2 linked regions of the Paractinoplanes brasiliensis genome follow. Each later gene encodes a partner of the first gene's protein in a complex. Links are inferred from orthologs where the notes say so. Each region holds a gene or a part of one and is shown on either strand. Other genes may lie near its edges.

Evidence for each region.
Region 2: sucB (region 1) and C8E87_RS20515 share a complex: the UniProt entries of both Bacillus subtilis proteins name them as parts of the 2-oxoglutarate dehydrogenase (OGDH) complex. The link is inferred for Paractinoplanes brasiliensis from one-to-one orthologs.

Annotation. Positions count from the first base shown.
Region 1 is NZ_SNWR01000001.1:1,738,302-1,745,253, reverse strand. What follows is about bases 4,058-6,952. They hold sucB (2-oxoglutarate dehydrogenase, E2 component, dihydrolipoamide succinyltransferase), read right to left. Parts: upstream 6,455-6,952; coding sequence 4,661-6,454; downstream 4,058-4,660. Other genes in these bases: lpdA (dihydrolipoyl dehydrogenase), read right to left, coding at 6,508-6,952; C8E87_RS07410 (TIGR01777 family oxidoreductase), read right to left, coding at 4,058-4,575. Also shown: C8E87_RS07430 (outer membrane protein assembly factor BamB family protein), read left to right, coding at 1-488; C8E87_RS07425 (peptide ABC transporter substrate-binding protein), read right to left, coding at 963-1,127; lipoyl(octanoyl) transferase LipB, read right to left, coding at 1,127-1,762; C8E87_RS07415 (DUF6311 domain-containing protein), read right to left, coding at 1,785-3,635; more of C8E87_RS07410, read right to left, coding at 3,667-4,057. UniProt on the Bacillus subtilis protein: E2 component of the 2-oxoglutarate dehydrogenase (OGDH) complex which catalyzes the second step in the conversion of 2-oxoglutarate to succinyl-CoA and CO(2).
Region 2 is NZ_SNWR01000001.1:4,514,821-4,527,498, forward strand. The notes cover bases 3,837-8,142. They hold C8E87_RS20515 (multifunctional oxoglutarate decarboxylase/oxoglutarate dehydrogenase thiamine pyrophosphate-binding subunit/dihydrolipoyllysine-residue succinyltransferase subunit), read right to left. Parts: upstream 7,781-8,142; coding sequence 4,037-7,780; downstream 3,837-4,036. Other genes in these bases: C8E87_RS20510 (DUF6104 family protein), read right to left, coding at 3,837-3,976; C8E87_RS20520 (ABC transporter permease subunit), read right to left, coding at 7,939-8,142. In the rest of the region: C8E87_RS20495 (acetate/propionate family kinase), read right to left, coding at 1-945; pta (phosphate acetyltransferase), read right to left, coding at 942-3,023; C8E87_RS20505 (AAA family ATPase), read right to left, coding at 3,028-3,807; more of C8E87_RS20510, read right to left, coding at 3,797-3,836; more of C8E87_RS20520, read right to left, coding at 8,143-8,763; C8E87_RS20525 (ABC transporter ATP-binding protein), read right to left, coding at 8,760-9,680; C8E87_RS20530 (hypothetical protein), read right to left, coding at 9,720-10,376; C8E87_RS20535 (GNAT family N-acetyltransferase), read left to right, coding at 10,471-11,235; C8E87_RS20540 (lysophospholipid acyltransferase family protein), read left to right, coding at 11,232-11,996; C8E87_RS20545 (response regulator transcription factor), read left to right, coding at 12,065-12,678. UniProt on the Bacillus subtilis protein: E1 component of the 2-oxoglutarate dehydrogenase (OGDH) complex which catalyzes the decarboxylation of 2-oxoglutarate, the first step in the conversion of 2-oxoglutarate to succinyl-CoA and CO(2).

The sequences.
Region 1 (6,952 bases):
AGCGGCTGATCGCCATCAGTGGCACTTCCGTCGCGGCTTTCCGGCTCGACGGGCTGGAACGCGAGTGGCGCACGCCGGTCGTGTCGCCGTTCGGGGCGGTCGCTTGCGGCGGGGGGTTGCTCTGTGTGGTCGGCTTCGAGGGGGTTGCCACCCTCGATCCGGCGAGCGGCCGGGTCCGGTGGAGCGGCCCGCGGTGGCGGCTGGTGAGCGAGAGCGACGTGCTGACCGGCGATGACGGCCGGTCCGCGCGGGTCGACCTCGCCACCGGCCGGGTCACGCACGAGTTCGGCCGGGGACGACCGGTCGGAGACCTGGTGTTCTATCCCGAGGGGGACCGCACCACGCTGGTCGGCGCCGGCGACGGCCGGGTGCGCGGTGTCATCCCGCGGGTGACGCCGGACGCCTGTCAGCGCGCGGGCGACCTGCTCTCGTGCCTGCGCCACGACCTGACCGTCAGCGTGTGGAGGTTCGCCCGCGAAAACCACTGAGCCACATCGCCCGGGTACACGCGGAAGCGGACCGTGCTCCGGGAGGCGCCGGGCTGGACCAGCTCAGGAGGGCCGCTGAAGTGGACTGCGCTCGGGGAACCACTCGGGCGCTGGCTTCGGGGCGCGCTGGGGCGTTCGTCACGAGCTCAGGAGGCCCGGTGAAGTGGACTGCGCTCCGGGAGCCGCTGGGCGCTGGCTTCGGGACGCGCTGGGGGCGGTTGCTGGGGGCGTCGGGGTGATTGTTCCGGGGGCGTTGGGTGATCGCTTGGGGAACCGTTGGGGCGAACTGACGCTCCGGGAACCACCGGGGCGCTGGCTTCGGGGCGCGCTGGGGAGCTGGCCCCGGGACGCGCTGGGGTGGTCGTTTCGGGACGCGCTGGGCCGTGTTGGTTTGGAACCTTTTAAGCGGACTGCGCTTCGGGGAGCGCTGGGGTGTTGGTTCGGAACCGCTGGGATGGATCGCCGCGAGGGGCGTCAGGACAGCACAGCGATGGTCATGCCGATCACGATGGCGAACGGGATGATGGTCGTGCAGACCAGGATCACCCAGGCGATGGGGTGGCCGAAGTTCAGCGACACCCCACCGCCGCGTTTGGGGACGAAGACGCGTTTGTCGCGCGGGTCCCGATAGAGAGCCATCAGAGCAGCGTAGTGAGGTGCTTCTCGACAACCGGCAGCACCTCGGCCACCGTCACGTCGCGGCCCAGCTCGGCGCTGAGCGAGGTGACGCCCGCGTCGCGGATGCCGCACGGGGTGAACCTGTCGAAGTTGGCCAGGTCGCAGTTGGCGTTGATGGCGAAGCCGTGCTGGGTGACGCCGCGGGCGACCCGGATGCCGATCGCGGCGATCTTGCGGTCGGGGCCGCGGTCGTCGGCCAGGACCCACGCGCCGCTGCGGCCCTTGATGTCGGAGCGGGCGGCGGTGACGCCGAACTCGGCGCACACGTCGATCAGCAGCTGCTCGGTGCGGCGTACGTAGGCCACCACGTCGATCGGGTCGGGCAGCCTCAGGATCGGATAGCCCACCAGCTGACCCGGACCGTGCCAGGTGATCTTGCCGCCGCGGTCGACGTCGACGACGGGGGTGCCGTCGATCGGCAGGTCGGCGGGCTCGGTGCGTTTGCCGGCGGTCAGCACGCTGGGGTGCTCGAGCAGCAGCACGGTGTCGGGCTGGGTGCCCTCCACCACGGCCTCGTGCAGGCGCCGCTGCTCGTCCCAGGCCTCGCGGTAGTCGACGAGGCCGGGACGCAGGACTGTGAGCGTGGAAGTTGTCACGGCATCCACGGTAGTCCCCTACTCACCGGTCGACCGGATCCACTCCGGGACGGATACGCCACACCAGGACGTCGTCGACGCGTTCCGGCTCACCCAGCAGGTCGCGCGCGGTGAACTCGACGGCCGAGCGGAACAACGGCCCCTCGGGACCGGTGATCTCGTCGGGCAGGAACAGCGCCTCGACGCCCCAGCGCTGGAAGTCGGCGCGGGCGGTGGCCCGGTCGGCGTTGTCGAGGTCGGCGATGTAGCCGTACAGGGCGGCCCGCAGGAACAACCAGTCGGTGGCCCGCGGGATCGAGCCGATGCGGCCCTTGCCCTCGGGGCCGTCGATGTCGGGGCCGAGGAAGTAGCCGTCGGGGATGCGGAACAGCTTGCCGCCTCGGGCCATCGTGTACGCCTGCCAGCGCTGCCCGTCGGCTGCCACGTTGATCGCGAACGGCAGCGCGCTCATCACCCCGCCGTCGGGCACGTACCGCTCCCATGTGCCGTCGGCGATGAACCGTGGCTCGGGCGAGCGGTGCCGGTACTCCAGCGGGATCGGGAAGATCGGGACGAGCGCGAGCACCAGCCCCATCGTGTAGAGCGGCTGCGGGCGTACGGCGCCGAAGGCCTGCTCGCACGCCATGGCCAGGATCACGCCGAACACACCGACCAGCACCAGGGCGTACCGGGCCGGCAGGGCCGCGTCGAACAGCGGCAGGCGCTGCAGGAGGGCGTACAGCAAAGGAATGTCTGTGCCCTCGCCGGCCAGCCGCAGCCGGGGGCCGAGCGAGATGAGCAGGAACAGCCCGCCCACCACGAGCAGAGCGCGCAGCGTCGCGCGGCGGCTGTCGTCGGCCCGCCGGTAAAGCATCACCAGCGAGACGACGATCAGCACCATCAGCGGCAGGCCGAAGAAGCTTTGCTCCTCCGTACGGTTGGCAGCGAAGTGGTTGCCGAACCCGGCCCAGGCGGCCAGCGACCGATCGGCGTACGCGAAGAACGAGAGCAGGTCCTCGGAGTAGTGCCGCTGGTTGAACCCGGTGCCCTTGAAGGTCTGCGGCCCGGCGAAGTGCATGTGGAGCGGGTACGCCAGCAGGGCGCCGGCCACCACCGCGGTGACGCCGAGCCCGGCCGCGAACTTCGCCCACGCGGCGCGCGCCTCGGCCCGGTTGACCGGCGCGAGGGCCCAGACGATCACGAACACCCCGCCGGCCAGCGCCGCGAAGAACAGGCCCTCGGCGGCGATCGAGAACCCGACCACCAGCGTCAGGCCGAGGATCAGCCCGTTGCGCAGCCAGCGGCCGGTGTCCCGCATCGCGAGCAGCCGCCACAGCACCAGCGGCGCGATCCAGCCCGCCGTCCAGTTCAGGTGGCCGTTGGCGTGGGCGATGAAGCCCGGCGCGAACCCGCAGAACAGCCCGGCCAGCGCGGCGGCGGCCCGGTTGGCGGTGATCCAGCGGCCGAGGAACAGATACCAGGCGAAGGCGGAGCCGGCCAGGTTGAGCGTGAGGATCGTCAGGAACGTGATCTGCGGGCCGGCCAGCATCGTCAGCGGCGCGAACAGGATCGCGTACACGGTGATCGAGGTGTTGGCCGCGAGGTTGACGCCGTCGGGCACGTTGAGCAGATCGGTGAAGAACGGGTCGCCGCCGTGCTGGATCAGGTGCACGCCGTAGGACAGCACCCACTCGAAGAACGCCTGATCGCCGACGTTCTCGGCGACAGCGTGCTGGAACGGGTCCTGCCAGAGCCGGCTGACGACGTACCCGGCGAGGACGAGGGCGGCCAGCGCGACGAACAGATGCGACCGCCACCGCCGGGTCGCCGCGGGGGCGTCGGGCGGGGCCGGCTCATCGGCGGCAGACGTGGTGGTGGGAACGGCGACGGACATCAGGCGCAGGTTAGCAAGCCGCCGCCGCTGCTCAACGCGATGCTGCCGCTTCCCGGCCCACGACGGCCCGGAGAGCGGACTCGATGGTCGGGTGGGCCCACTGGAAACCGGCCCGCTGCAGCACGGCCGGGACCACTCGCGAACTGCGCAGCGACTCGCCGGCCAGTTCGCCCAGCGCGAGGTGCAGCGCCGGGCCCGGCACGGACAGCAGGGCCGGCCGGTTGACGGCGCCGGCCAGCGCCTTGGTGAACTCGGCGTTGGTCGCCGGCTCGCGGCCGACCAGGTTGACCGGGCCGGCGAGGTCCTCACGCTCGAGCAGGAACTCGGCCGCGGCGAGCCAGTCGGGCACGTCTGTCCAGGGCATCCACTGCTTGCCGCCGCCGAGCTTGGCCCCCGCGCCCAGCTTGAACGGCAGCAGGAGCTTCTCGACCAGGGTCTCGACGGCGATGCCCGTACGCATCAGCACGACCCGTACGCCGGCGTCCTCGGCCGGACGGGCGGCCGCTTCCCAGACCCGGCACAGGTCGGCCAGGAATGTGGTGCCCGCGGGCGCCTCCTCGGTGACCGGGTTGTCGCCGGTGTCGCCGTACCAGCCGACGGCGGAGGCCTGCAGCAGCGTGTGCGGGCGGTCGCCGCCGGGCAGCTTGCTGATCGCCCGGGCGAGCGTGCCGGTGGTGTCGACCCGGCTGGACCGCAGCTCGCTCTTGTAGCGGGCGTTCCAGCGTTTGCCGCCCACGTTCGCGCCGGACAGGTTGATCACCACGTCGGCCGCCGCGACGACGTGCGGGTCGATCTGACCCTGCGAGGGCTGCCAGGTCGCCTCGTCGGGCGCCTGGGCCGGCCGGCGCACCAGCCGGGTCACGTCGTGCCCGTTGCCGCGCAGCCGCTCGACGAAAGGGGTGCCGAGAAAGCCGGAGCCGCCGGAGATCAGGATCCGCATGGTTCCCATCATGCCCTGGATCGAACCCGTTCAAAACGAAGAGAGCGCCCGGGATGATCCCGGACGCTCTCTGTGCTGCTGGTTGTTACGCGAGTCCGAGGTCGCCCTCGAAGTGGCCGCCCTCGAGGCGCTCCTTCAGCGTGACCAGGAAGCGGGCGGCGTCGGCGCCGTCCACGATCCGGTGGTCGTAGCTGAGGGCCAGGTAGACCATCGAGCGGGGCGCGATGACCTCGCCCAGCTCGGGGTCGTTGATGACCACGGCGCGCTTGACCACCGCGCCGGTGCCCAGGATGCCGACCTGCGGCTGGTTGATGATGGGGGTGTCGAAGAGCGCGCCCCGGCTGCCCGTGTTGGTCAGCGTGAACGTGCCGCCCGAGATCTCGTCCGGCCCGATCTTGTTGTTGCGGGTGCGCTCGGCCACGTCGGCGATCCGCTTGGCCAGGCCGGCCAGGTTGAGGTCGCCCGCGTCCTTGATGACCGGGACGATCAGGCCCTTCGGCGTGTCGACGGCCATGCCCAGGTGCTCGGCGTCGTGGTAGGTGACCGTGCCGGCCTCCTGGTCGATCGACGAGTTGACCACCGGGTGCTGACGCAGCGCCTCGACCGCGGCCAGGGCGAAGAACGGCAGGAAGCTGAGCTTCACGCCGTGCTGGGCCAGGAAGTCGGCCTTGGCCTTCTGCCGCAGCTGAGCGATCTTGGTGACGTCGACCTCGACGACCGTGGTGAGCTGCGCCGAGATCTGCAGCGACTCGACCATGCGACGGGCGATCGTCGCGCGGGTGCGGGTCAGCTTCTCGGTGCGGCCACGCAACGGGCTCGGCGCCGGCTTGGCGGGCGCCGGTGCTTTCTGCGGAGCCGCAGCCGGAGCGGGAGCGGGAGCCGACTTGGCGGCGGCAGCCTTCTCGGCGGCGTCGGTCACGTCCTGCTTGCGGATGCGGCCGCCGACGCCGGTGCCGGTCAGGGTCGACAGGTCGACGCCCTTCTCGGCGGCGAGCTTGCGCACCAGCGGGGTGACGTAACCCGCGTCGCCGGCGCCGTTCGGGCTCGCCGACTCGGTGCGCGGCTGCGCCGGGGCGGGCGGCTCGGCCTTCGCCTCGGCCGCGACCGGGTCCTTGGCCGTCTCGGCCTCGGGCGCCGGGTCGGCGTAGGACTCGCCGGCCGGGGCGAAGTCGGGCGCGGGAGCCGACTCGATCTTCGGAGCGGCCTGCTGCTGAGGCGCGGGCGCCGGAGTGGGCTTCTCCTCAGCCGGCGCGGGCGCGGCACCCTCGGCGCCGATGATCGCGAGGTCGGCGCCGACGTCGGCCGTCTCGTCCTCCTGCACCTTGATCTCGAGCAGCGTGCCCGCGACCGGCGAGGGGATCTCGGTGTCGACCTTGTCGGTGGAGACCTCGAGCAGCGGCTCGTCGACGTCGACCGAGTCGCCGACCGCCTTGAGCCAGCGGGTGACGGTGCCCTCGGTGACGCTCTCGCCGAGCGCCGGCATCTTGACCGCGGTGCCCTCGCCGGTCGGCTTGGCCGTCTGCGGGGCCGGAGCCTCCTGCTCGACCGGCTTCTCGGTCGACGGGGTGGTGGGCGCCGCGGGCTCGGGCTCGGCGGTCTGCTGCTGGGCCGGGGCGGGCGCGGCGGAACCGGCGTCCTCCCCGTCGCCCGCGATGACCGCGAGTTCGCTGCCGACGTCGGCCGTCTCGTCCTCGCCGACGACGATGCGGGCGAGCACACCCGCGGCCGGCGAGGGGATCTCGGTGTCGACCTTGTCGGTGGAGACCTCGAGCAGCGGCTCGTCGGCCTCCACCCGCTCGCCCTCCTGCTTCAGCCAGCGAGTGACGGTGCCCTCGGTGACGCTCTCACCCAGCCGCGGCATGGTGACCGATGTCGGCATGTCTCAGAACTCCTTAACCACGTTTTTGGTCCGGCTCGGCGTAGATCAGGTGATCAGCTGTGTGCGTGCAGGGGCTTGCCCGACAGGGCCAGGAACGCCTCGCCGAGTGCCTCGTTCTGCGTCGGGTGCGCGTGGACCAGCTGGGCGACCTCTTCCGGGAACGCCTCCCAGTTGTAGATCAGCTGGGCCTCGCCGACCAGCTCACCCATCCGCGCGCCGACCATGTGCACGCCGAGGACCGGGCCGTCGTTGAGCCGGACGAGCTTGACGAAGCCCGCGGTCTTGAGGATCTGGCTCTTGCCGTTGCCGCCGAGGTTGTAGTTGTACGTCGAGACCTTGTCCGCGCCGTACTGCTCCTTGGCCTTGGTCTCGGTCAGGCCGACCGAGGCGATCTCGGGGTCGGAATAGGTGACCCGCGGGATGCCGGCCTCGTCGATCGGGGCCGGCTTGAGCCCGGCGATCTCCTCGGCGACGAAGATGCCCTGCTGGAAGCCGCGG
Region 2 (12,678 bases), 2.8 Mb from region 1 along the record:
CGCAGCCCTTACGACGGCCGAGTGCTCTCCCACGCCGGCCGTGAACGTGATGGCGTCGACCCGGCCCAGCACGGCCAGATAGGACCCGACGTATTCGCGGATGCGCCGGCAGTAGACGTCGAACGCCAGTTTCGCGTCGGGGTCGCCGGCCGCACGCTTTTCCAGCAGCAGGCGCAGGTCGTTGACGCCGGCCATGCCCTGCAGCCCGCTGTGCCGGGTCAGCGAGTTCTCGATCTCGTCGATCGGCAGGCCCGCCACCCGGTGCAGGTGAAAGATCACGGTCGGGTCGATGTCGCCGCTGCGGGTGCCCATGACGAGCCCGGGCAGCGGTGACATGCCCATCGAGGTGGCCACGCTGCGGCCGCCCTCGACGGCGCAGGCGCTCGCGCCGTTGCCCAGATGCAGCGTGATCACGTTCGTCTGACCCGGGTCGCGGCCCAGCACTTCGGCGGTGCGACGGGACACGTACGCGTGTGAGGTGCCGTGGAACCCGTACCGGCGGATCTGCCACCGCTCGGCCAGCTCACGGGAAATGGCCCAGGTGACCCCTTCGGGCGGAATCGTGGCGTGGAACGCCGTGTCGAAGACGGCCACCTGCGGCACGTCGGGCAGCAGCTTGCGGGCCACCTCGATGCCGGTCAGCGCGGCCGGGTTGTGCAGCGGGGCCAGCGGTACGAGCGCCTCGACCCGGGCCACCACGTCGTCGTCGATCACCGTGGGGCTTGTGAACTCGGTGCCGCCGTGCACCACCCTGTGCCCGACCGCGGCCAGGCCGGACAGGTCGACCTCGGCCATGATCCCCTGCAGCGCGGCCCGGTGGTCGGCCACCTCGCCGCCCGCCTCGCCGATTCGTTCGACCAGGCCCTTGGCGACAGTGGCGGAGCCGTCGAAGAGCCGGTATTTCACCGAGGACGAGCCGCTGTTGAGCACCAGCACCCGGGTCACAGCGCGGCCGCCTGGATCGCCGTGATCGCCGCCGTGTTCACGATGTCCTTCACCGTCGCCCCTCGGGACAGATCGTTGACCGGTCGCCGCAGGCCCTGCATGACCGGCCCGACGGCGACCGCGTTGGCCGAGCGCTGCACCGCCTTGTACGTGTTGTTGCCGGTGTTGAGGTCCGGGAAGATCAGCACCGTCGCCTGACCGGCCACCGCGCTGCCGGGCAGCTTGGTCGCCGCCACGGCCGGGTCGACGGCCGCGTCGTACTGGATCGGGCCTTCGACCGGCAGGTCGGGCCGGCGTTCGCGAACCAGGGCGGTGGCCGCGGCGACCTTTTCCACGTCGGCGCCCGCCCCGGAACTGCCCGTCGAGTACGAGAGCATCGCGACCCGCGGTTCGATGCCGAACGCGGCCGCCGTACGGGCGGAGGAGAGCGCGATGTCGGCCAGCTGAGCCGCGTCGGGGTCGGGGTTGACCGCGCAGTCGCCGTAGACCAGCACCCGGTCGGCCAGCAGCATGAAGAACACGCTGGAGGCGACCGACACGTCCGGAACCGTCTTGATGATCTCGAACGCGGGCCGGATCGTGGCCGCCGTGGTGTGGTTGGCCCCCGACACCATGCCGTCGGCCAGCCCCTCGGCCACCATCATCGTGCCGAAGTAGTTGACGTCGCGAACCACGTCGTAGGCCAGGTCGAGCGACACCCCGCGCTTCTTGCGCAACTCGGCGTAACGTTCGGCGAAGTCGTCGCGCCACGGGCTGTGCGCCGGGTCGATCAGCTGGGCCGCCCCGATCTCGACGCCCAGCTCACGGGCCCGGCGGTTGATCTCGGTGGGGTCGCCCAGAAGGGTGAGGTCGGCGACGCCGCGCCGCAGCAGCGTCTCGCTGGCCCGCAGGATGCGTTCGTCGGTCCCCTCGGGCAGCACGAGGTGGCGCCGCTCGGTGCGGGCCCGGTCGATCAGGTCGTTCTCGAACATCAGCGGCGTGACCCGGCTCGACCGGGCGACGTCGAGCACCCGGGCCAGCTCGGCAGTGTCCACGTTCTCCTCGAAGGCGCCCAGCGCGGCCTCGATCTTGCGCGGCGTGCTGGTGCCCAGGCGGGCCTGGATGTGCGAGGCGGCCGCGATCGTGTGGTAGCTGTCGGCGTCCACGATCAGCATGGCCAGGCCGGTGTTGAGCCGCTCGATCACCCGTACGACCCGGGGGTCGGCCGGTTCGCCCAAGGTCAGCACCAGCCCCGACAGCGTCACGTTGCCGGCGGCGTGCGCGGCGCTCGCGGCCAGCAGCAGGTCGGCCCGGTCGCCCGGCGTGATCATCAACGCGCCGTCGGTCAGGTGGTCGAGCACGACCGGCACGTGCGCCGCGCCGACCACGTAGTCGAGCACGTCCCGGTCGAGCGCGCCCTCGCCGCCCGACACGACAGTGGCGTCGAGCGCGGCCGCGACCTCGGCCACGGTGGGCGCGGCGACCGCGGCCACCGACGGGATCGACCACAGCGGCACCGGCAGCCCCGCGTCGGGCAGCGGCCCCACCCCCTCGGGCACCCGGTTGGCGATCACGGCCACCACCGTGGCGTCCAGGTCGACGAGCGAGTGATAGGCGCTGCGAGCCGCCGCGGCGATCGATTCCGCCCCACGACCGTCACCGCTGATCACCGGCACCACGACGCTGCCGAACTCGGTGGCCAGCCGGGCGTTGAATCCCAGCTCACGCGGGATCTCGTCGCGTTCCTTGGCGCCGCCCGCGGCCACGAAGTCGCTGCCGATCACCACCACGGACGCGGCGTGCCGTTCGACCTCGCGGTACCGCTCGACGATCCGCGAGATGAGTTCCTCCCACCTGCCGTCGGCCACGAGAGCGCTTGCCTCCGCCATGGTCACCCCGTACGACTCCGCGTAGGGCGCGACCACCGGATAGCGCTTGGTCAGCAGCGTGAGCAGGGGATCGTCGCCGTCGCCGGACACCAGGGGCCGGAACACCCCGATCCGCGCGACCTGCCGGGACAGCAACTCGACCAGCCCCAGCGCGACGGTGCCCTTGCCGACACCTGGACCCAGACCGGCTACATAGACGCTTCGTGCCACGACTTCAACCTACCGGCCCCCGATGCTCCCCGCCGGGCCGAAACGTCCCAACACCAGGTGACAGAAGGCCCTCGCGGAAGTAGGTCTCGGGCCGCTCGAGGAAGCCGCGCCAGTGGGCGACCAGGTCAAGATCCTTCCATTCCGTACGCCGGATCCCGTGCTCGCCGAGCTCCAGGACCGTGGCGCCGGGCAGGGCGGTGAGCAGCGGGGAATGGGTGGCCACGACCACCTGGCCGCCGGCCGCCCGCAGCTCGTCGAGGTGGCCGAGCAGCCCGAGGGTCGACGTGAACGACAGCGGCGCCTCGGGCTCGTCCATCAGATAGAACCCGTATCCGCGGAACTTACGGGTCAGGATCTCCAGGAAACCCTCGCCGTGACTCTGCTGGTGCAGGCCGGCGTCGGAGACGTTGCCGGGCAGGCTTTCCAGGTACGTGTAGAGCCCGTGTGCCGTCTCGGCCCGCAGGAAGTAGGCGTTGGCGCGGCGGCCGGGGGTGCGAACCAGCCGCAGCGCCTCACCCAGCGGCGACTCGGTGGGGCGGGTGGAGTGCATCGCGTTGCGGGAGCCGCCCTCGGGGTTGAGGCCGTGGGCCTGGGCCAGCGCCTCCACCAGGGTGGACTTGCCCGAGCCGTTCTCGCCGACGAGGAACGTGACGCCGGCCGGGATGTTCAACCCGTGATCCAGCACAGCCCGTACGGCGGGAATCCGTGCCCACCAAGCAGAACGGTCGACCTCGGCGCCGGGATGCCGTTCGACCCGCCGGATGGGGCGTGAGTTACTCGTCATCCTCGTCGTCGGCGCGGGCCAGCCACGTGGCGAACCGCTCGATCGGGGTCTCGAACTGCGGGTTCTGGTCGACGAAGGTGCGCAGCTGCTCGCCCAGCCACTCCAGCGTCACGCTTTCCTCGCCGCGCCGGTCGACGAGCTCCTCGATGCCACGATCGGTGAAGTACATGCCCGGATAGTAGGAGGGGGCGCCCCGCCGCAGCGGAGCGCCCCCTCCTCAGTCAACCGGTCAGGGCCGCGGCAGCGCGGCCTCGATCAGCGCGGCCTGCTCGGCCTCGTGCAGCTTGGCCGAGCCCACCGCGGGTGCGGCAGCGGCCGGGCGCGAGATCCGGCGCAGCCGGACACCCTCGAGGTGCTCGAGCAGGTTGAGCGCGACGAACGACCAGGCGCCCTGGTTGGCCGGCTCCTCCTGCACCCAGACGAAGTCGTCGGCGTTGGGGAACTGGGCCAGGATCGCCTTGAGCTCCTCGACCGGCAGCGGGTAGATCTGCTCCATCCGGATGATCGCGGTGTCGGTGATGCCGCGCTCGGCCCGGGCCTGGAACAGGTCGTAGTACACCTTGCCCGAACAGAGCAGCACCCGCTTGACCGAGCCGGTGTCGAGCGGCGAGCCGTTGACGCCGGCGTCGCCGATCACCGGCTGGAACGTGCCCTCGGTGAAGTCGGTGACCGACGACACCGCCAGCTTGTGCCGCAGCAGCGACTTCGGCGAGAACACCACCAGCGGCTTGCGCTTGGCCGACAGGGCCTGCCGGCGCAGCAAGTGGAAGTAGTTTGCCGGGGTCGTCGTGTTGGCCACGCGCATGTTGTCCTGCGCGCAGAGCTGCAGGAACCGCTCGGGCCGGCCGGACGAGTGGTCGGGGCCCTGGCCTTCCTGGCCGTGCGGCAGCAGGAGCACGAGCGAGGACTGCTGGCCCCACTTGACCTCGCCGGACGAGATGAACTCGTCGACGATCGACTGGGCGCCGTTGACGAAGTCGCCGAACTGCGCCTCCCAGAGGACCAGCGCCTCCGGGTTCTCGACCGAGTAGCCGTACTCGAAGCCCATCGCCGCGTACTCGCTGAGCAGCGAGTCGTGCACGAAGAACCGGGCCGAGCCGGTCGTCAGCGTGGACAGCGGCAGGTAGTCCTTGCCGGTCTTGGCGTCGACGATCGAGGCGTGCCGGGAGACGAACGTGCCACGGCGCGAGTCCTGCCCGGCCAGCCGGACGGTGATGCCCTGGGCCAGCAGCGAGCCGAACGCGATCAGCTCACCGAAGCCCCAGTCGATGCCGCCCTCGGTGCCCATCTTGGCCCGCCGCTCGAGCAGCTGCTGCACCCGCTTGTGCGGGGTGAAGCCCTCGGGCAGCTCGACGTGCGCCTGGCCGACCGCGCGGACGGTGGCGGGGTCGATCGCGGTCTTGACCTCGGGCTCCGGCTCCTCGCTGATCACCCGGGGGCGGGGCGGGGTGCCGGCCGCGTCCCGGGTGGCCTTGAAGACCTGCTCGAGCTGGGACTGGTAGTCGCGCAGCTGCTCCTGGGCGTCGTCGACGGTGATGTCACCCCGGCCGATCAGCTCCTCGGTGTAGAGCTTGCGCACCGAGCGCTTGGTGTCGATGATCTCGTACATCCGCGGGTTGGTCATCGAAGGGTCGTCGCCCTCGTTGTGACCCCGGCGGCGGTAGCAGACCATGTCGATCACGACGTCCTTGTTGAACGCCTGGCGGTACTCGAAGGCGAGCTTCGCGACCCGGACCACGGCCTCGGGGTCGTCGCCGTTCACGTGGAAGATCGGCGCCTGGATCATGCGGGCCACGTCGGTCGAGTACATCGACGAGCGGCTGTATTCCGGGGCGGTGGTGAAGCCGACCTGGTTGTTGACGATCACGTGGACCGTGCCGCCCGTGCGGTAGCCGCGCAGCTGCGACAGGTTGAGCGTCTCGGCCACCACGCCCTGGCCGGCGAACGCGGCGTCGCCGTGCACCAGCACCGGGAGCACCGTGTAGCCGTGCAGGCCCAGGTCGAGGCGGTCCTGCTTGGCGCGGACGATGCCCTCGAGCACCGGGTCGACGGCCTCCAGGTGCGACGGGTTGGCCACCACGCTGACCGTGGTCGAGTTCTGGCCGTCGGGCGTGGTGTATTTGCCGCTCTGGCCCAGGTGATATTTGACGTCGCCGGAGCCGTGGGCCGACTTCGGGTCCATCTGGCCCTCGAACTCGTTGAAGATCTTTTCGTACGGCTTGCCGACGATGTTGGCCAGCACGTTGAGGCGCCCGCGGTGGGCCATGCCGATGACCATCTCGTCGAGCCCCGCCTCGGCCGACGACTCGAGCACCGCGTCGAGCAGCGGGATCAGCGACTCGCCGCCCTCCAGCGAGAACCGCTTCTGCCCGACGTACTTGGTCTGCAGGAACGTCTCGAACGCCTCGGCCGCGTTCAGCCGGTTGAGGATGTGCTTCTGCTCGTCCGGGTCGGGCTTGGTGTACTTGATCTCGATGCGGTCCTGGATCCAGCGCCTTTCCTCGGGGCCCTGGATGTGCATGTACTCGATGCCGACCCGGCGGCAGTACGTGTCGCGCAGGACGCCGAGCACGTCGCGCAGCCGCATGCGCTGCTTGCCGGCGAAGCCGCCGACCGGGAACGTGCGGTCGAGGTCCCACAGCGTGAGACCGTGCTGGAGCACGTCGAGGTCGGGGTGACGGCGGATCTCGAACTCGAGCGGGTCGGTGTCGGCCATCAGGTGACCGCGCACGCGGTACGCGTGGATCAGCTCGACGACCCGGGCCGCCTTGTCGATCTGGCCGTCGGAGGTGCGGACGACGTCGCGCATCCAGCGGACCGGCTCGTACGGGATGCGCAGCGAGGTGAAGATCTCGTCGTAGAAGGCGTGCTCGCCGAGCAGGAACTCCTGCATGGCCTTGAGGAACTCGCCGGACTGCGCGCCCTGGATGACCCGGTGGTCGTAGGTGCTGGTCAGCGTGGTCACCTTGCTGACGCCGTGCTCGGTCAGGGTCTCGTCGCTCATGCCGGCGTAGGGCGCGGGGTACTCCATCGCGCCGACACCGATGATCGCGCTCTGCCCGGCCATCAGGCGCGGGATCGAGTGGACCGTGCCGATGCCGCCCGGGTTGGTCAGCGAGATCGTCGTGCCGGTGTAGTCGTCCATGGTCAGCTCGTTACGGCGGGCGCGGCGCACCACGTCCTCGTAGGCCTGCCAGAACTTGCGGAAGTCCATCTGCTCGCAGTTCTTGATGGACGGCACGACCAGCGTGCGCGAGCCGTCCTTCTTCGCGAGGTCGATGGCGATGCCGAGGTTGATGTGCTCCGGCTGCACGAGGGCGGGCTTGCCGTCGACCTCGGCGAACGAGTTGTTCATCTCGGGGTGCTTGGCCACCGCGCGCACCAGCGCCCACCCGATCAGGTGGGTGAAGCTGACCTTTCCGCCCCGCCCGCGGGCGAGGTGGTTGTTGATCACGATGCGGTTGTCGACCATGAGCTTGGCCGGGACCGCGCGCACCGAGGTGGCCGTGGGCACCTCGAGCGAGGCGTCCATGTTCTGCACGATCTTGGCGGCGACGCCGCGCAGCGTGGTGACCTTGGCGCCCTCGGCCTTCCCGTTCGACGAGGCAGCGGGCTTCGCGGCCGGCGCCGGCTTGGCGGGAGCGGGAGCGGTCTTCGGCTTGGCAGACTCGGTCGGAACTGTCGGCTTGACGGGGGCGACCGTGGACGCGGCCGGGGCATCGGTGCCGGCGCGGGCCGCGGAGGCGGTCGCGTTGGCGGCTTTCGCCTCGTCGGGCGTCACGATCGAGCCGGTAGCCATCGCGGGCTTGTAATCGGCGAAGAAGTCGTGCCAGGCCGGGTCGACGCTGCTGGGGTCGGCCAGGTAGCGCTGATACATCTCGTCGACGATCCACTCATTCGGCCCGAAGTCCGCGAGTGGGTTCTCGTGCGAAGTCTGCTGGGTCGACACTTCCGTGTTCGCCTCTTTCACCATGTTTGTCAGCACGCGACCGGTTCGTCACATGGGACGGGAAGGATTCGGCATCCAGGCTACGCCGTGCGCCGGGGTGAACTCCTGCCACATGGGGCCGTAATGCAAGATCCCACGTCGCGCGAGGCGACGTGGGATCTCATCCGGCAAGATCAGCTTGGTCAGCTGATGTCCCGCCGCTTGGTCAGCCAGGTGCCGATGAAGCCGAGCACCGCGGCGTAGCCGATCAGCACCACCGCGCCGACCCAGCGTGGCGGCGTGCCCGGCAGATCGGTGCCCGAGATCATCAGCTGCGAGGCGACTGTCGGCACCAGCACCTGCAGGTTGTTGATCCACTCGGCCACGTACTCGGTGAGCAGGAAGAAGATCAGGCCGATGACCGACGTGCCGACCACGTACGTGATGGCCAGGATCAGCGTCGCCGCGATCTGGCTGCGGATCAGCACGCCCGCTCCGACGCCGAGGATCGCCCAGAGCACGAAGGCCAGCGCGTTGAGCCCGATGGCCCGCCACACGGCCGGCTCGCCGAGCTGGGAGCCCAGGTCGAGGTTGTTCATGATCAGCGGGACCACGAGCAGGTTGAGGATCGTGGTGAACAGCCAGACGATCAGGCCGATGACGACCGCGGCGCCGAACTTGGCCAGGATCACCGACTCGCGGCGTGGCGTCGTCAGGAACGTCGTGGTCGCCGTGAGGTGGAAGAACTCGCTGGTCACGATGATCGCCGAGAGCAGCAGGACCACCAGGACGCCGAAGTACTGCCCGCTGGTGTAGAGGTTGGTCGCGATGTTGATCGGCTGCAGCGCCGCCTCGATCTGCTCGGTCTGGGTGTCGGAGACCCCGGCGTCCGACGGCGGGACGCCCGCGCTGGCCTGCGCCCAGTTGGCCAGCACGCTGGCCGCGTACAGCGGGACCAGGATGATGCCCATGATCCACCACAGCGAGGTGGTGCGGACCTTGAAGAGCTCGGCGTTGACCAGACTCATCGAATGCCCGCCTTTCCGGCCGTGAGCTGCAGGAAGACCTGTTCGAGGTCGCCGCGCTCGCTGGTCAGCTCGTGCAGCTCGACCCCGGCCGAGAACGCGGCGTGCCCGATCGCGGCCGCCTCGGCCCCGTGCACCAGCAGCGAACCGTCCTGCGCCGGGTTGACGGTGGCGTTCAGCTCGGAGAGCGCGGCGGTCAGCTGCTCGGCCTGCGGGGTGCGCACCCGCACCTGGGTGCCGCCGGCCATGTCGCCGAGCACCTCGTCGACCGGGCCCTGCCGGATCAGCTTGCCGGCCGCGACGATCACCACGTCGTCGGCCAGGAGCTGCATCTCGCCCAGCAGGTGGCTGGAGACCAGCACCGTGCGGCCGTTGGCGGCCAGCGACTTGAGCAGGTCACGCATCCAGCGGATGCCCTCGGGGTCGAGACCGTTGGCCGGCTCGTCGAGGATCAGCACCTGCGGGTCGCCGAGCATGGCGGCGGCGATGCCCAGGCGTTGCTTCATGCCCAGCGAGTAGCCCTTGAACTTGCGCTTGGCGGCCGGGGTCAGCCCGACCAGCTCGAGCACCTCGTCGGCGCGGGTGTCGGGCAGGCCCGCGGCGCGGCAGATCATCCGCAGGTGGTTGCGGCCGGTGCGGCCACGGTGGGCGCTCGACGCCTCGAGCACCGCGCCCACCTTGCGGACGGGGTCGGTGAGGTCGGTGTAGCGCTGGTTGCCGAAGGTGGCCGTGCCCGCGGTCGGCGTGACCAGACCGAGCAGCATGCGCAGGGTGGTGGTTTTTCCGGCCCCGTTGGGACCGAGGAAACCGGTCACCCGGCCCGAACGCACCCGGAACGACAGATCGTCGACGGCTCGGAGCTTCTTGTACTGCTTGGTGAGGCGATCGACGACGATCTCGTCGGTGCCTGGCGCGGTCATCGACAGCGCTCCTTCCCCCTGAGGTGAGTGGTCAACTTACTAGGTCGTGGCGATCCATGTGGCCCTGGCCTTGGCAAGCGGCGTGCCGTCGCGGCCGAGAACGGTGGAGAGCACCATCGCCTTGCGCCCGGAGAACTCCGTCGCCGCGCCGACCACCACACACGTCGAGCCGGGCTCGGGCAGCGCGGTGGCATCGACCGCGATCCGGCCGAGGACATAGGTGCGGCCGGTGCGCAGCGCGGTCCAGCCGCCCGGGCAGTCCAGCGCGGCCCACAGCACCCGGAGGTCCACTTCGGCGGGAACGACCCAGGGCGCGGCCGTACGCCCGTCCGGCAGCGGCCCGGAGAAGATGCGCAGCCCGTCCGGGCGTTCCGGCCCGCAGACGTAGCAGGTGGGGAAGGGGTGCCGGGTGAAGCCCTCGTACGCCCGGGCCGCCTCCACCGCCGCGTCCAGGCTCACCGGCGTGACCGCGGGGATCTCGCCGGTCGCCTCGCCCACGGTCGCCACCAGCGTGCCGCCGTCGTGCACCGAGCCGTCGGCGTACGTCAGCGGCGTGTCGAGCGGGGGCGGCACCCGCAGCGTGACCTCGAGCGGCGGCGCCCCGAGGCGGGCGCCGGCCTCGACCGCGAAGGCGCCCGCCGACCACCCTCCGTTGCCGGACGTGGGCGGACCGTTGAAGCGTGCCGGAATCTCCATGCGAGGAAGGCTCGCACAAGCCGTTCATGTCGTGGCCATGAATTGCCTTCTGGGGCGACATTCCGCGGGCAGGTGCCGCGCCTACACACATCACATGGCCGTTCTCATAACTGCCGCCGCCCCCACCGGGACCAGCGGCTACACTCTGCTCCTGGCCGACGACCAGAGCCACGTCGAGGCCGCGCAGCGACTGCGCCACGACGTCTTCGCGGGCGAGCTCGGCGCGACGCTGCCCGGCGCCACCGCCGACGGGCGTGACGTCGACGAGTTCGACGACCATTGCGACCACCTGATCGTGCGCGACGACGCGACCGGCGCGGTGGTCGGCACCTACCGCATGCTGCCGCCCCGGGCCGCCGAGCGCGCCGGACGCCGCTACGGCGACGGCGAGTTCGACCTGGCCGCGCTGCGCCCGCTGCGCGACCAGCTGGTCGAGACCGGCCGCTCGTGCGTGCACCCCGACCACCGCAGCGGCTCGGTGATCAACCTGATGTGGGCCGGCATCGCCCGCTACCTGCACCTGAACAACCTGCGCTGGCTGGCCGGCTGCGCCTCCGTGCCGCTGGACGACGGCGGCGCGACCGCGGCCGGGGTCTGGGCCCGGGTGCAGGCCGGACACCTGTCCCCGCCCACTCTGCGGGTCACCCCCCGCCGCGACTGGCTGGCCGGGACAGACGTGGCCGGCGACCCCCGCACCCAGCCGCCCGCTCTGCTCAAGGGCTATCTGCGGCTGGGCAGCTGGGTCTGCGGCCGGCCCGCCTACGACCCCGATTTCGACTGCGCCGACTTCTACGTGCTGTTCTCGATGGACCGGCTGGACCCGCGTTACCGCCGGCACTTCCTGGGAGCGGTCCGATGACCTGCTTCTGGCAGCCGACGTCGGGCTGCGGCGCCCACTGCCGGGAGGGCGCGGGCCGCCCCGCCGCGCCCGGCACGGCCACGTTGCGCCTGATGGCCCTCGCCGCCGTACTGGGAAGCGGTCTTCTGCTCGTTCCCCTGCTGCGCGGTCTCACCCTGCGTGTGGTGGCCCGCGTGATGCTGCGCGTCCTCGGCATTCGCGTCGTGCGGCGCGGCCCCGTCCTCAGACCCGGCAGCCTGCTGGTCGCCAACCACGTCTCCTGGCTGGACATCCTGGTGCTGATGGCCGTGACCCCGATGCGCGTGGTCGCGAAGGGCGAGGTCGGCGCGTGGCCGGGCATCGGAGTGCTGGCCGGGCGGTCCGGGGCGATCTTCATCGACCGCGCGCGCCCGAAGTCGCTGCCCGGCACGGTCGGCGAGGTGGCCGACGCGCTGCGCTCGGGCGGCACGGTCGCCGCGTTCCCCGAGGGCACGACGTTCTGCGGCGCCAACCGGGGCCGGTTCCGCCCGGCGCTGTTCCAGGCGGCGATCGACGCGGGCGCTCCCGTGGTTCCGGTTTCGATCACGTACGACTCCACCGCGGCCGCGTTCGTCGGCGACGACACCCTTCTCGAGTCCGTACGCCGGGTGGCCGCGCTACGGTCCTTGACGGTCACCGTGGTGGCCGCGCCCGCCCTGCGTCCCGTGCCCGGCGCCGACCGCCGGGTGCTCGCCCGCGCGGCCCAGGCCTCGATGGGCGGTGACTACCGCCTGGCCGCCTGAGAGCGTTTACAGACAACTTTCAGCTGGTGTGCAGGCGGGGTGCAGCGGGCTGATAAATACTGGGTGTCATGGCCGCTCAGACCCAGCCCAAGCAGAGCGAGGCGAAACTGCTCGTCGTCGAGGACGACGCGAACATCCTCGAGCTGCTCTCCGCCAGTCTCCGCTTCGCCGGCTTCGACGTGAGCACCGCGACGAGCGGCAGCGCGGCCGTCAGCGCGGCGAAGAACACCACCCCCGACCTCGTCGTCCTCGACGTCATGCTGCCCGACCTCGACGGGTTCGAGGTGATCCGGCTCATGCGCGAGGGCGGCCAGCGCACCCCGGTGGTCTTCCTGACCGCCCGCGACGGCACCGACGACAAGATCCGGGGCCTGACCCTGGGCGGCGACGACTACGTCACCAAGCCGTTCAGCCTCGAGGAGCTCACCGCCCGCATCCGGGCCGTGCTGCGCCGCACGACGCAGGGCGACGACGAGCCGTCCCGCCTGGTCTTCGCCGACCTCGAGCTCGACGAGGAGACCCACGAGGTCTACCGGGCCGGCCAGCGGGTGCAGCTCTCGCCGACCGAGTTCAAGCTCCTGCGCTACCTCATGCTGAACGCCAACCGGGTGCTGTCCAAGGCGCAGATCCTCGACCACGTCTGGAAGTACGACTTCCGCGGCGACGACAACATCGTCGAGTC